3 regions of the Pantoea deleyi genome follow, and region 1 is predicted to be linked to each of the others. Evidence: predicted binding sites of a transcription regulator. Region 1 holds the regulator's gene; each other region holds the start of a gene.
The links. The regulator PurR, encoded in region 1, represses purine synthesis genes. The targets are predictions, from matches to a motif close to CANGCAAACGTTTGCNTG.
Positions count from the first base shown of each region.

Region 1 (4,177 bases):
CAGCGGCGCCAGCGCCGGAGAGAGGGCGACCAGCGGCATGATAGTGGCAAAGACTTTGCTGGCCCGCGCGGCAGGGTAGCGGTCCACCACCAGCGCCTGCCAGCTCACGGCAGCGGCACAGACGCCAATCGCCTGAACAAAGCGCAGCGCCAGCATCAGGGCGATATCGCTGACCCACAGCATCCCGGCGCAGCCGACGGCAAACAGCGTCAGACCGGCCAGCAGCACCGGCTTGCGGCCAATGCGGTCCGACAGCGGCCCCCAGAAGAGCTGGCCACAGGCAAAGCCGGCCAGAAAGAGACTCATACTGGCGCTGATCAGGCCGGGCGAGGTATTAAAGCTCTGCTGCATCGCTCCGAAGGCGGGCAGGTACATATCCGTGGCCAGAAAGCCCAGCATACTCAGCAGGGCAAGATAGGGCATAAATCCTTTATTCGATAACATCTGATTCTCATTTTTGCAGGATGAACGCGGCAGAGTGTAAAAGGTGCGTTTGCCGCTGTGAAACGCTAATATTTGCCGATTGCTGTTAAAAATTTTGAAGGCAGATTATGTGGTCCGAATATGCATTAGAGGTGGTTGACGCCGTGGCGCGCGGCGGCAGCTTCAGCGCGGCCGCGCAGGAGTTGCATCGGGTGCCCTCTGCCATCAGCTATACTGTGCGTCAGCTGGAGACCTGGCTGGCGGTGCCGCTGTTCGAGCGTCAGCATCGGGAAGTGGTATTGACCCCGGCAGGGGAACATTTCGTCCGCGAAGGGCGCAGCGTCATCAAAAAAATGCTCGCCACCCGCCGACAGTGTCAGCAGCTGGCAAATGGCTGGCGCGGCCAGCTGAGCATCGCCGTTGACCGCATCGCCAAGCCTCAGCGCACCCGCCAGCTGGTCAAAGATTTCTATCGTCACTTTCCGGATATGGAGCTGAGCATCAGTTATGAGGTGTTCAATGGCGTCTGGGATGCGCTGGCCGACGGGCGGGTGGAGATCGCGATTGGCGCGACCCAGGCGATACCGGTAGGGGGGCGTTTTGCCTTCCGCGATATGGGCACGCTCAACTGGCGCTGCGTGGTCGCGCCCGATCATCCGCTGACGCAGGCGAGCCAGATCGATGACGATACGCTGCGCAGCTGGCCGTCGCTGGTGCTGGAAGATACCTCGCGGGCGCTGCCGCGCCGCATGACGTGGACGCTGGATAATCAGCGCAGGCTGGTGGTGCCGGAGTGGCAGACCGGGCTGGAGTGTGTGCAGGCGGGCTTGTGTGTGGCGATGGTGCCGGGCCATCTGGCCAGGCCGCTGCTCGACAGCGGCGAACTGGCCGAACTGACGCTGCCGGTTCCCTTTCCGGACAGTCCCTGCTGCGTCAGCTGGGCAGAAGATCGCGCATCACCGGCGACAGGCTGGTTGCTCAGCTATCTGGGCGATGCGCAGACGCTTAATCAGGAGTGGTTAAGCGAAGATTAACGACGGTAGTCGCGGAACGGACCATCGGCCACGGAGCGGCGTTCGATCAGCGTCGGGTGAACCTCGATGGTCTGCGACACTTCACGTTTGCTGGTGATGCGGTCCAGCAGCATATCCAGCGCCTTCTCACCCAGCTGGGCCTTGGGCTGATGAACCGTGGTCAGGGCTGGCGCGAAATAGCGGGCGTTGCGCACGTTATCATACCCGATCACCGAAATATCCTGAGGCACGCGCAACCCCATCTCGTCGGCGGCGCAAATCGCCCCCATCGCCATGATGTCACCGCCACAGAACACCGCCGTGGGGCGCTGCTTCTGCGACAGGATCTGCTGCATCGCCTGATAGCCTGACTCCGGCTCGAAGTCACCCTGCACGATCCATTCCGCGCGCGGCTGAATGTTCGCCTCTTCCAGCGCCTTCAGGAAACCGGCATGGCGGCCGCCGCCGGTATTGCGCTCCATCTGGCCGGGGATCGCGCCAATATCACGGTGTCCGCGTTCGATCAGATAGCGGCCGGCCAGATAGCCACCCTGGAAGGCGTTATCCAGCACCGTGTCGGTGAAGTCGGCGCGGGATTCGCCCCAGTCCATCACTACCATCGGGATGTTGCGGTTCTCTTCCAGCATCTGCAGCAGATCGTCCGGGTATTCGGAGCACATCACCAGCAGGCCATCCACGCGCTTCTGCGCCATCATGCTGAGATAGGCACGCTGCTTTTGCAGATCGTTGTGCGCATTGCCCAGAATCAGCGTGTAGCCCTTATCGAAGCAGTGATTCTCGACGGCTTCGATGATTTCAGCAAAGTAGGGGGCTTCGCTTGAGGTGGCCAGCAGCCCCAGCGTGCGCGTGTGGTTCACTTTCAGGCTGCGTGCCACGGCGCTGGGTGAGTAGTGCAGTTCCTTGATCGCCTGCCAGACCGCTTCGCGCGTCTCTTCAGCCACAAAGCGGGTTTTATTGATGACGTGCGAAACGGTGGTCGTGGAGACGCCAGCGCGTTTTGCCACATCTTTAATTGTTGCCATGAAAATCGGACTCCGGTGCTTATCTAACTCTCTGATAAGCGTAGTGTTAAACGTTTGCGTCTGCTCAGGGTTTTTTCCGCAAAAATGCAGCGTTCCTGGCCGGTAATCTGACCGCAGGCGGAGGAAAAACCGCCTGAAAAGATGCGCAAACGGAATCAGAGTTGCGCGCGTTGCGCAACAAAGGCGGGATTCTAACAAGGCTGGGCGGATAAAACGAGATTTTTACCGGGTCGTGTGGGAAAATGGAATAACCCTGTAAACTGTGTGACTAAGGAACAAGCTGTGAGTACTGACCTCAAACTGGCCTTAATGACCGCCGTCGGCTGTCTGCTGATGATTGTGGCCTTTAGTTTTACTGCCATTCTGCACTGATAAAAAAAAGCCGGGATTGTCCCGGCTTTTTTCTTTCTGTCGTGTGGCTCAGCGGATGGTTTTTGGCGTCATCACCCGGCGGGCGCCGATGTAGTGGCGCTGCCAGTAATCTTCCCCTAACGCGCTGATCTGGATATCTTTACCGGTGCGTGGCGACTGAATAAACTTGCCATCGCCCAGGTAGACGCCGACATGGTCGGCGGTGCCGCGGCCATTGATGCGGAAGAAGACCAGATCGCCTTTCTCCAGCGACTCACGCTTGATTGGCGCGGCGTCACGCAGGTGATACATCTCGTTGGCGGTACGCGGGATTTTGAATTTCACCAGATCCTTATAGGCGTACCAGACCAGGCCGCTGCAGTCGAAACCGGTGTGTGGCGAGGTTCCCCCCCACTGGTAGGGTTTACCCAGCTGGCCCATCAGTTTGGTCATCGCCGTTTCACGCGCCTTCTGGTAACGCTGGCGGTGAGATTTGCTCATTTTAATGGTGCCGGTTTCGCGGGTGTCGGCGTCGGCGGTTTTCAGCGTACGCTGATGACCATAACGTTTCTTGTCGTGATTCTTGCTGATGCGGGCGGTTTTAAGCGAGGTCTTCTTAGCAGGTGTCTGGGTCGCGGTGAGTTCAGCTTTTTTCTGTTTTTTCGTTTTAAGTTTCTGAACAGGCGTGACACGCGGTTTTTTGGAGACCGTTTTGACGGGGCGACGCTTGCGACGCTCATCGTCGCGCGCACTCTTTTTCTCTGCTTTATGCGCACTCACGTTCACCGGCGCGTGAGGCGACGCAGCGGCGGTGTTGAAAAACAGTTGCGCAAAAGCCAGCATGAAAAGCGTAATGATTAAACGCATAGTCCGTTAATGAGTTAAGTTGTCATGGCCACTACGCACCGTGACAAAGTTGAGATTAATCTGATCGAGGATCAGCGCCCAGGCCATTCTAGTCCAGTTCTTTTGAAAACTGTAAGGTCTTTTATTATTAATCTTTGTAACCGCTGAAATTGTGTTGAAAATGAACATTTTCAGCATCTTATATCAGCAAATTTATTACGAATTATTAATCTGTTACCCACTGTTAATCATCAGGAAACGTGACGCATTGCGGCTTAACTTAACCAGGATGGCTATTCAGGCGGGCAGCAGGCAAAATCTCGTTTTCAGTCCAGCTGCGAAGTCGCTACAATAAACAAACACGAAGTCGCGAATTAAGGAAGGCAATTATGAGTACTGTAGAAAAAATTCAGCGCCAGATCGCAGAAAATCCGATCCTGCTGTACATGAAAGGTTCCCCGAAACTGCCTAGCTGCGGTTTCTCTGCGCAGGCGGTGCAGG
Region 1 is NZ_CP071405.1:2,177,411-2,181,587, reverse strand. Features, by position in the region: gene punC (purine nucleoside transporter PunC) at 1-444, opposite strand, end outside; gene punR (DNA-binding transcriptional activator PunR) at 552-1,457, shown strand; gene purR (HTH-type transcriptional repressor PurR) at 1,454-2,479, opposite strand; gene cydH (cytochrome bd-I oxidase subunit CydH) at 2,762-2,851, shown strand; gene J1C59_RS10230 (C40 family peptidase) at 2,900-3,697, opposite strand; gene J1C59_RS10225 (Grx4 family monothiol glutaredoxin) at 4,063-4,177, shown strand, end outside.

Region 2 (4,177 bases), 1.1 Mb from region 1:
GCGAGATCACGCGGAAGATCAGCGCCAGGCCGACACCCACGATCGTCGCCAGCGCCATGCCTTTCAGCTCCGCCGCGCCGATATGTACCTTCGCGCCGCTGACGCCGATGATCAGGATCACCGAGGTGAGGATCAGGTTCTGTGCCTTGTTGTAGTCGACCTTAGATTCGATCAGCACGCGGATACCGGATGCGCCGATCACCCCGTACAGCAGCAGCGAGACGCCGCCCATGACCGGCACCGGGATCGCCTGGATCACGGCCGCCAGCTTGCCGACGCAGGAGAGCAGGATCGCCAGAATCGCCGCGCCACCGATGACCCAGGTACTGTAGACGCGGGTGATCGCCATCACACCGATATTCTCGCCGTAAGTGGTGTTTGGCGTGGAACCAAAGAAGCCGGAGATCACCGTCGATAAGCCGTTGGCAAACATCGAACGATGCAGGCCCGGATCGCGGATCAGATCTTTCTTCACGATGTTCGCGGTCACCACCAGATGACCGATATGCTCGGCGATGACCACCAGCGCCGCCGGCAGAATCGTCAGCATCGCCACCCACTCAAAGCGCGGCGTGTAGAACGTTGGCAGGGCGAACCATGGCGCACGCTCGACGCCGCTCCAGTCCACGATGCCCATCACGGCGGAGAGCAGATACCCCACGACCACGCCAACCAGAATCGGAATGATCGCCAGGAAACCGCGGAACAGCACCGATCCGAATACCGTCACCGCCAGCGTCACCAGCGAGATCAACACCGTTTTACTGTCTGGCGTACTGCCTTCAGCGGGCAGCAGGCCCGCCATGTTGGCGGCCACGCCAGCCAGCTCCAGGCCGATGACGGCAACAATCGCCCCCATCGCCGCAGGCGGGAACATGACGTCGAGCCAGCCGGTTCCGGCGCGTTTAACGATCAGCGCCACAATGCAGAACAGCACGCCGCACAGAATAAATCCGCCCAGCGCCACCTCATAGCCCAGCGGCAGCAACAGCAGCACCGGCGAGATAAACGCAAAGCTCGAGCCCAGATAGGCGGGAATTTTGCCTTTACAGATAAAGAGATAAATCAGTGTGCCCACCCCGTTGAACAGCAGCACGGTGGCCGGGTTGATATGGAACAGAATCGGCACCAGCACGGTGGCACCAAACATGGCGAACAGGTGTTGCAGGCTGAGTGGAATGGTCTGCAGTAACGGCGGTCGTTCACTGACGCCAATGGCGCGACGAGTCATCATTTATCCCCTTAGGTTATCTCTCCCGCAGGTCCGCACCGCTGCCACAGCAGCAGGCGCGCCGGTCAGCCTCACGGCAGACCCGACCCGTTCCGGGAACTTTTTTTTGCCAAAAAAAAGCCGACTCTCTGGTCGGCTATGCGATTTATTTGGTTCCGAAAATTTTGTCCCCGGCATCGCCGAGTCCGGGAATGATATAACCCTTGTCGTTCAGCCCCTGATCCACTGACGCGGTGTACAGCTCAACGTCCGGATGCGCTTTCTCCAGCGCCGCGATCCCTTCCGGCGCAGCCACCAGTACCAGCACCTTGATGCTGGAGCAGCCCGCTTTCTTCAGGAGGTCGATGGTGGCGATCATGGAGCCACCGGTGGCCAGCATGGGATCGACAACCAGCGCCAGGCGCTCTTCGATGTTAGAGACCAGCTTCTGGAAGTAAGGCACCGGCTCCAGCGTCTCTTCATCGCGGTAGACGCCCACCACGCTGATACGGGCGCTGGGAACGTGCTCCAGCACCCCTTCCATCATGCCAAGACCGGCACGCAGAATCGGCACCACCGTGATTTTTTTGCCTTTGATCTGGTCGATCTCTACCGGGCCGTTCCAGCCCTCAATGGTTACGCGCTCTGTTTCCAGATCGGCGGTCGCTTCATAGGTCAGCAGGCTGCCCACTTCCGACGCCAGCTCGCGAAAACGCTTTGTACTGATATCATGCTCACGCATCAGGCCCAGTTTATGTTTGACCAGCGGGTGTCTGACTTCCACGATCTTCATTGGTGTTCTCCCGGAATGAGTTGAGCTAAAAAAAAATCGCGGGATTATACCGCCTTTTGGACGGCGCGCCACCTCTCCTTGCGCAATACCGCGGCTTTTACGGGGATAAACAGAGGATTGATGAAATTCGGCCGATGCGCAATCCCGGACTCGCAAACGTTTGCCTGCACTGATAGAATTGCCGCGCTTTATTTTAAACCACCAACCGCAACTCGCGTGGGGACCTCGCAGTGACCGACAAAACCTCTCTCAGTTACAAAGACGCCGGTGTTGATATTGATGCTGGTAACGCTCTGGTTGACCGTATTAAAGGCGTAGTGAAAAAGACGCGTCGCCCGGAAGTGATGGGTGGACTGGGCGGTTTTGGTGCGCTTTGCGCGCTGCCGCAGAAATACCGTGAACCCGTGCTGGTTTCCGGCACCGATGGCGTGGGCACCAAGCTGCGTCTGGCGATGGATCTCAAACGTCACGATGCCATCGGCGTTGACCTGGTCGCGATGTGCGTCAACGATCTGGTGGTTCAGGGCGCCGAGCCGCTCTTCTTCCTCGACTATTACGCTACCGGAAAACTGGATGTGGAAACGGCCTCTGCGGTGATCACCGGTATCGCGGAAGGGTGTCTGCAGTCAGGTTGTGCGCTGGTGGGCGGTGAAACCGCCGAGATGCCAGGCATGTATCACGGCGAAGATTATGACGTGGCCGGGTTCTGCGTCGGCGTGGTGGAAAAGTCCGAAATCATTGATGGCAGCAAGGTGCAGGATGGCGACGTACTGATCGCCCTCGGCTCCAGCGGCCCGCACTCCAACGGCTACTCGCTGGTGCGCAAAATTCTGGAAGTCAGCAACACCGATCCGCTGTCTGAACAGCTGGAAGGCAAACCGCTGGCCGACCATCTGCTGGAACCCACCCGCATCTATGTGAAGAACATCCTGAGCCTGATTGAGCAGGTCGATGTGCACGCGATTGCGCACCTGACCGGCGGCGGCTTCTGGGAAAATATTCCGCGCGTGCTGCCTGACAACACGCAGGCGGTCATCGACGAGACGAGCTGGCAGTGGCCGGCCGTCTTCAGCTGGCTGCAGCAGGCGGGCAACGTCAGCCGTTTCGAGATGTATCGCACCTTTAACTGCGGGGTCGGCATGGTTATCGCTCTGAGTCCGGCCGATGCGGATAAGGCGATTGCGCTGATGCAGGCGGCAGGCGAGAAAGCCTGGAAGCTGGGCGTGATCAAAGCCTCCGATGCGGAAGAGCGTGTGGTTATTAACGGATGAAAAAGCTGGTTGTACTGATTTCCGGCAACGGAAGTAACCTTCAGTCCATCCTTGACGCCTGCGCAAGCGGGCGGATTCACGGCAGCGTGGCTGCCGTGTTCAGCAACCGTGCCGCCGCGTATGGCCTGACGCGGGCGCAGGAGGCGGGTGTCCCCGCTCATGCGCTTGCCGCCAGCGACTTCGCTGACCGTGAAGCCTTTGACCGCCAGCTCATCGCGGCGATCGAAGCATACTCGCCCGATCTGATTGTGCTGGCGGGCTATATGCGGATCCTCAGCCCCGCGTTCGTCGCCCATTTTCACGATCGCCTGCTGAATGTCCACCCTTCTCTGCTGCCGAAATATCCGGGCCTGCATACGCACCGTCAGGCGCTGGAGAATGGCGACAGCGAACATGGCACCTCCGTGCATTTTGTCACCGAAGAGCTGGATGGTGGCCCGGTGATCCTGCAGGCGAAAGTCCCGGTTTTTCCCGGCGACAGCGAAGCGGAAATTACCGAGCGGGTTCAGCATCAGGAGCACGCGATCTATCCGCTGGTGATCGGCTGGTTTGTCGAGGGACGGCTGAGGATGCGCGACGGCAAAGCCTGGCTGGATGGCGAACCGCTGCCGCCACAGGGTTATGCTAACGACTGATGTGCCGGAAGCCGTCAGGAGTTTCCCACAGACGGCTGACAAACGTAAAGCGATGGGGGCCTGTGTCCGGAGTAAAGCATCGCGGGCCATGGAGGGCATCTTTTGCGTCTTTACGCAGGACACAGGCCCCCTGAGCCGGTGTGATCTCCCTGCAGGTCGCCCCTTTCCCGATGCTGACTCAGCCGTAGCGCCCCGTAATATAATCTTCGGTCCGGCGCTGTTTCGGTGCGGTGAAGATGCGATCGGTCTCGTCAAACTCCACTAACGT
Region 2 is NZ_CP071405.1:1,104,159-1,108,335, reverse strand. Features, by position in the region: gene uraA (uracil permease) at 1-1,231, opposite strand, end outside; gene upp (uracil phosphoribosyltransferase) at 1,377-2,003, opposite strand; gene purM (phosphoribosylformylglycinamidine cyclo-ligase) at 2,234-3,274, shown strand; gene purN (phosphoribosylglycinamide formyltransferase) at 3,271-3,909, shown strand; gene pstB (phosphate ABC transporter ATP-binding protein PstB) at 4,088-4,177, opposite strand, start outside.
Region 2: purM (phosphoribosylformylglycinamidine cyclo-ligase) is a predicted target of PurR. The motif match lies at 2,153-2,170, and genes of this name have one in related genera.

Region 3 (4,177 bases), 1.9 Mb from region 1:
CTCTGCCAGTCGTCGTTCTGCCAGTTCACGTTTCTCAGCGTCAGATCAAGATCCGTCACCGCCCAGTCCGGCCCCTGCAGGCGGGCATCGGTCAGGTCCAGCCGGGTAATGGCAAGAGAGGGCACCACCTGTAACCTGTGCAGGAAATCCTTCAGGCTGCTGGCGGTCTGCAGGCGGATGTCGTTCAGGCGCAGCTGATTCACTTTCCAGTTGCCCTGGGCGTCGCGTTCACCGTTACCGGTCATGGAACCGCGCGCCAGGTCGGCCCCCATATTGTCGATGCGCATCCGGCCCTGGGACACGCTGCCCTGGATCAGGACGTTTTCAGCCGGCACCTCATTCAGCGTCATGCTGCCCGCGCTCATCTGGAAGCGGGCATCGCGGCCCAGCATATCCAGGGCAACAGGTTTCCACGGCATGATGCCGCCATTTACCTGGCGGGCAAACAGCGGCAGCGCAGTATCAGGGCTGTCGACACGCATATTATTGAGTTGCAGACGATCGGCCTGAATCGGCAGCGCGCTGCCTGCCGTCAGATTGGCCAGATTGACCTCGCCATCGCGCAGTTCCAGGCTGCTGAAGTGCAGCGGATCGCTGAACTGAATCAGCGCCAGGCCCAGATCGACCCGTCTGGCGACCAGCACCGCAGGCTGCCCGTCGTGACCAAAGCTGAAGTCATCCAGAATGATGTGAGAGGGCGACGAGAAATTGTGTTCAATTTTGCTCAGGGAGAGATGCCATTCGGTTTTGTCGCTCACCCAACGGCTGAACCAGCCTGCACCCCACTGTGTCTGCAGCAGAACATAGATCACCACCAGGGTGAACAGCAGCAGCAAAAGTATGGTGAGGAAAAACTTTCCAAGAAATTTCATTGCATCCTTCCCGAGTTGAATCCGGTGAGAGGTTGTTATGCCTGAATTCCCGTTACAGCTCAACAGCCTGGATGTAAATCCGAATAATTAGCAGGCAGGCCGGAGCCTGCCCGTGGCCTTACTTCTCCTGCGGGAAAATCAGGTTGAGAACGATCGCGGTGATACCGCCCGCCGCGATGCCGGAAGAGAGCAGGGTTTTCAGCCAGTCCGGCGCAAACTGCAGGATCAGCGGCTGCTGCGAAACGCCCAGACCCACCGCCAGCGACAGCGCGATAATCATGATGGCGCGACGGTTAAGCGGCTCGCGCGACACGATGCGAACCCCCGATGCGGCGATGGTGCCGAACATCACGATGGTGGCGCCGCCGAGCACCGGCTCAGGGATCATCTGCACCAGACCGCTGACCGCCGGGAACAGCCCCAGCACAATCAGCATCAGCGCCACCACAAAGCCCACGTAGCGGCTGGCCACACCGGTCAGCTGAATCACCCCGTTGTTCTGTCCGAAGCAGGAGTTCGGGAAGGTATTGAACAGCGCGGAAACAAAGGAGTTAAGGCCATTCGCCAGCACGCCCCCTTTCAGGCGTTTCATGTAGAGCGGGCCGCTGACCGGCTGCTCGGAGACATCGGACGTCGCGGTGATATCGCCGATAGTCTCCAGGGAGGTCACCATAAACACCAGCATCAGCGGGATAAGCAGATTCCAGTCAAAGCCCAGACCATAGTAGAGCGGGGCAGGCACCACAATCAGCGGCTGATTGTCCGGTAAGCCCGCAGCAGGCAGCATCCCCATCGCCCAGGCCAGCAGATAACCCACCGCCATCGCAATCACCAGCGAGGCCACGCGCAGGTAGGGGTTTTTCTGCCGGTTAAGCAGCACAATCACCAGCAGCACGGCTCCCGCCAGCATCAGATTCTTTGGCGCGCCGAAGGTGTGGTCGCTGATGGCGCTGAAGCCACCGCCAATCGAGGTCAGTCCTACCTGGATCAGCGACAGGCCGATAATCATCACGACGATACCTGAAACCAGCGGCGTGATAATCCGGCGGGCCAGATGGAGGACGCGCGACAACACCATTTCGGTACAGGAGGCGACCATCAGCGTGCCAAACAGGGCAGCCATCATGGCGGGAACGTCAGCCCCGCCATTTTTCAGCGCCATCCCGCCCATGATCAGCGGCGTCACGAAGTTAAAGCTCGTGCCCTGAATCGACAGCAGGCCCGAGCCGACCGGCCCCCAGGTTTTGATTTGCAGCAGCGAGGCGACGCCCGAGGCAAACAGCGACATGCTGATAACGTGCCGGGTATCCTCTGCGGGCAGGCCCAGCGCCTGACAAATCAGAATCGCGGGGGTAATCACCGCAACGAACATCGCCAGCAGATGCTGACCGGCGGCAAACAGCGTCTGCGGCAGCGGTGGACGATCTTCGAGACGGTAAATCAGTTCGCTGTGCTGGGCGGAGGGCTGGTCTGGCTGCGGAGTGATGGACATCTTCTGTTCTTCCCGAAAAAGTGTGTGGCGATTGTAATCATCCGCAGGCTAAAAGCAATCGTTTGCCCGTGGGGATAAACCGGCCGCAACAGCGGGATCTGACTCAGACGTTGGTGTAACGGGTGTTCTCTGGCAGCCAGCGTTCAATCAGGGCGCTGGCCTGTTCGGGATAGTGTTGATGGATATGGCGCGCCACGCGCTGCACTTCCGGCACCATCGCCTGATCGCGCAGCAGGTCAGCGACTTTAAATTCGGCGTTCCCGGTCTGGCGCGTGCCCAGCAGCTCTCCGGGGCCACGGATCTCCAGATCGAACTGGGCAATGACAAAGCCGTCGTTACTGTCGCGCAGCACCTGCAGACGCTTCTGCGCCGTCTTGCTCAGGGGCGCTTTGTAGAGCAGTACACAGTGGGATGCCACGGCACCGCGGCCTACGCGTCCCCGTAGCTGATGCAGCTGCGCCAGCCCTAACCGCTCCGGGTTTTCGATGATCATCAGGCTGGCATTAGGCACATCCACGCCCACCTCGATCACGGTGGTCGCGACCAGAAGCTGCAGCTCATTGGCCTTGAACGCCTGCATGACGGCCTGCTTCTCTGCCGGTTTCATCCGGCCATGCACCAGCCCGATATTCAGGCCGGGCAGCGCCGTTTTCAGCGACTCCCAGCTCGCTTCTGCGGCCTGGGCTTCCAGCAGGTCTGACTCTTCGATCAGGGTGCAGACCCAGTAAGCCTGGCGCCCTTCGCGACAGGCGTGCTCAACCCGCGCCACGATCTCATCACGGCGGGAGTCGGGGATAGCCACCGTGGTCACCGGAGTCCGTCCCGGCGGCAGTTCGTCGATGGTGGAGGTATCCAGATCGGCATAGGCGGTCATCGCCAGGGTGCGCGGGATCGGCGTGGCGGTCATGATCAGCTGATGCGGATGAAAACCCTGCTCTTCGCCCTTTTCCCACAGCGCCAGTCGCTGGTGGACGCCAAACCGGTGCTGCTCATCAATAATGACCAGCGCCAGCCCGCTGAACCGGACCTGCTCCTGGAACAGCGCATGGGTGCCGACCACCATCGCCACCTGACCGCTGGCTATCGCCTCCTGCTGCGCCTGGCGGGCTTTGCCCTTCTGTTTACCGGCCAGCCAGCCGACTTCAATACCCAGGGGCGCAAACCACTGACGGAAGTTACTGGCGTGCTGTTCAGCCAGCAGCTCGGTCGGCGCCATCAGCGCGACCTGCCTGCCGTGCGCGATCACATTCAGCGCCGCGAGTGCGGCGACCAGGGTCTTGCCGGAGCCGACGTCGCCCTGCACCAGCCGCATCATCGGAAAATCGTTGGCCAGATCCTTCTCTATCTCCGTCACCACGCGCGCCTGAGCGCGGGTGGGTGAGAAGGGCAGCGCGGCCAGCAGCCGATCGCTGAGAGTGTGGCGCGGCGGCATCGGTAATGCGTAGTAACGCTGCGCACCGGCGCGCACCGCCAGCATGCTGAGGTTGTGAGCCAGCAGCTCTTCCAGAATCAACCGGCGCTGTGCCGGATGACGGCCACTCTCCAGCTCGCTGAGCCGGAGATCGGGCGGTGGACGATGCAGCGTGCGGAGCGCGTCAGGCAGGCTGATCAGCCCGCTGCTCAGCTCCTGCGGCAGTAGCTCGGCAATCGGGCAGCTCTCCAGCAGCGTCAGCGCCTGGTCGGTGAGATTTCGCAGCGTGGCCTGACGAATGCCTTCGGTGGTGGGATAAACCGGCGTCAGGGTCTCTTCCAGCGTCACATTGCTCTGTTCGCCCTGAATACGGTATTCGGGGTGGATAATCTCTGCGCCACG
Region 3 is NZ_CP071405.1:104,380-108,556, forward strand. Features, by position in the region: gene J1C59_RS00470 (AsmA family protein) at 1-872, opposite strand, end outside; gene J1C59_RS00475 (nucleobase:cation symporter-2 family protein) at 991-2,364, opposite strand; gene recG (ATP-dependent DNA helicase RecG) at 2,468-4,177, opposite strand, start outside.
Region 3: J1C59_RS00475 (nucleobase:cation symporter-2 family protein) is a predicted target of PurR. The motif match lies at 2,416-2,433, and genes of this name have one in related genera.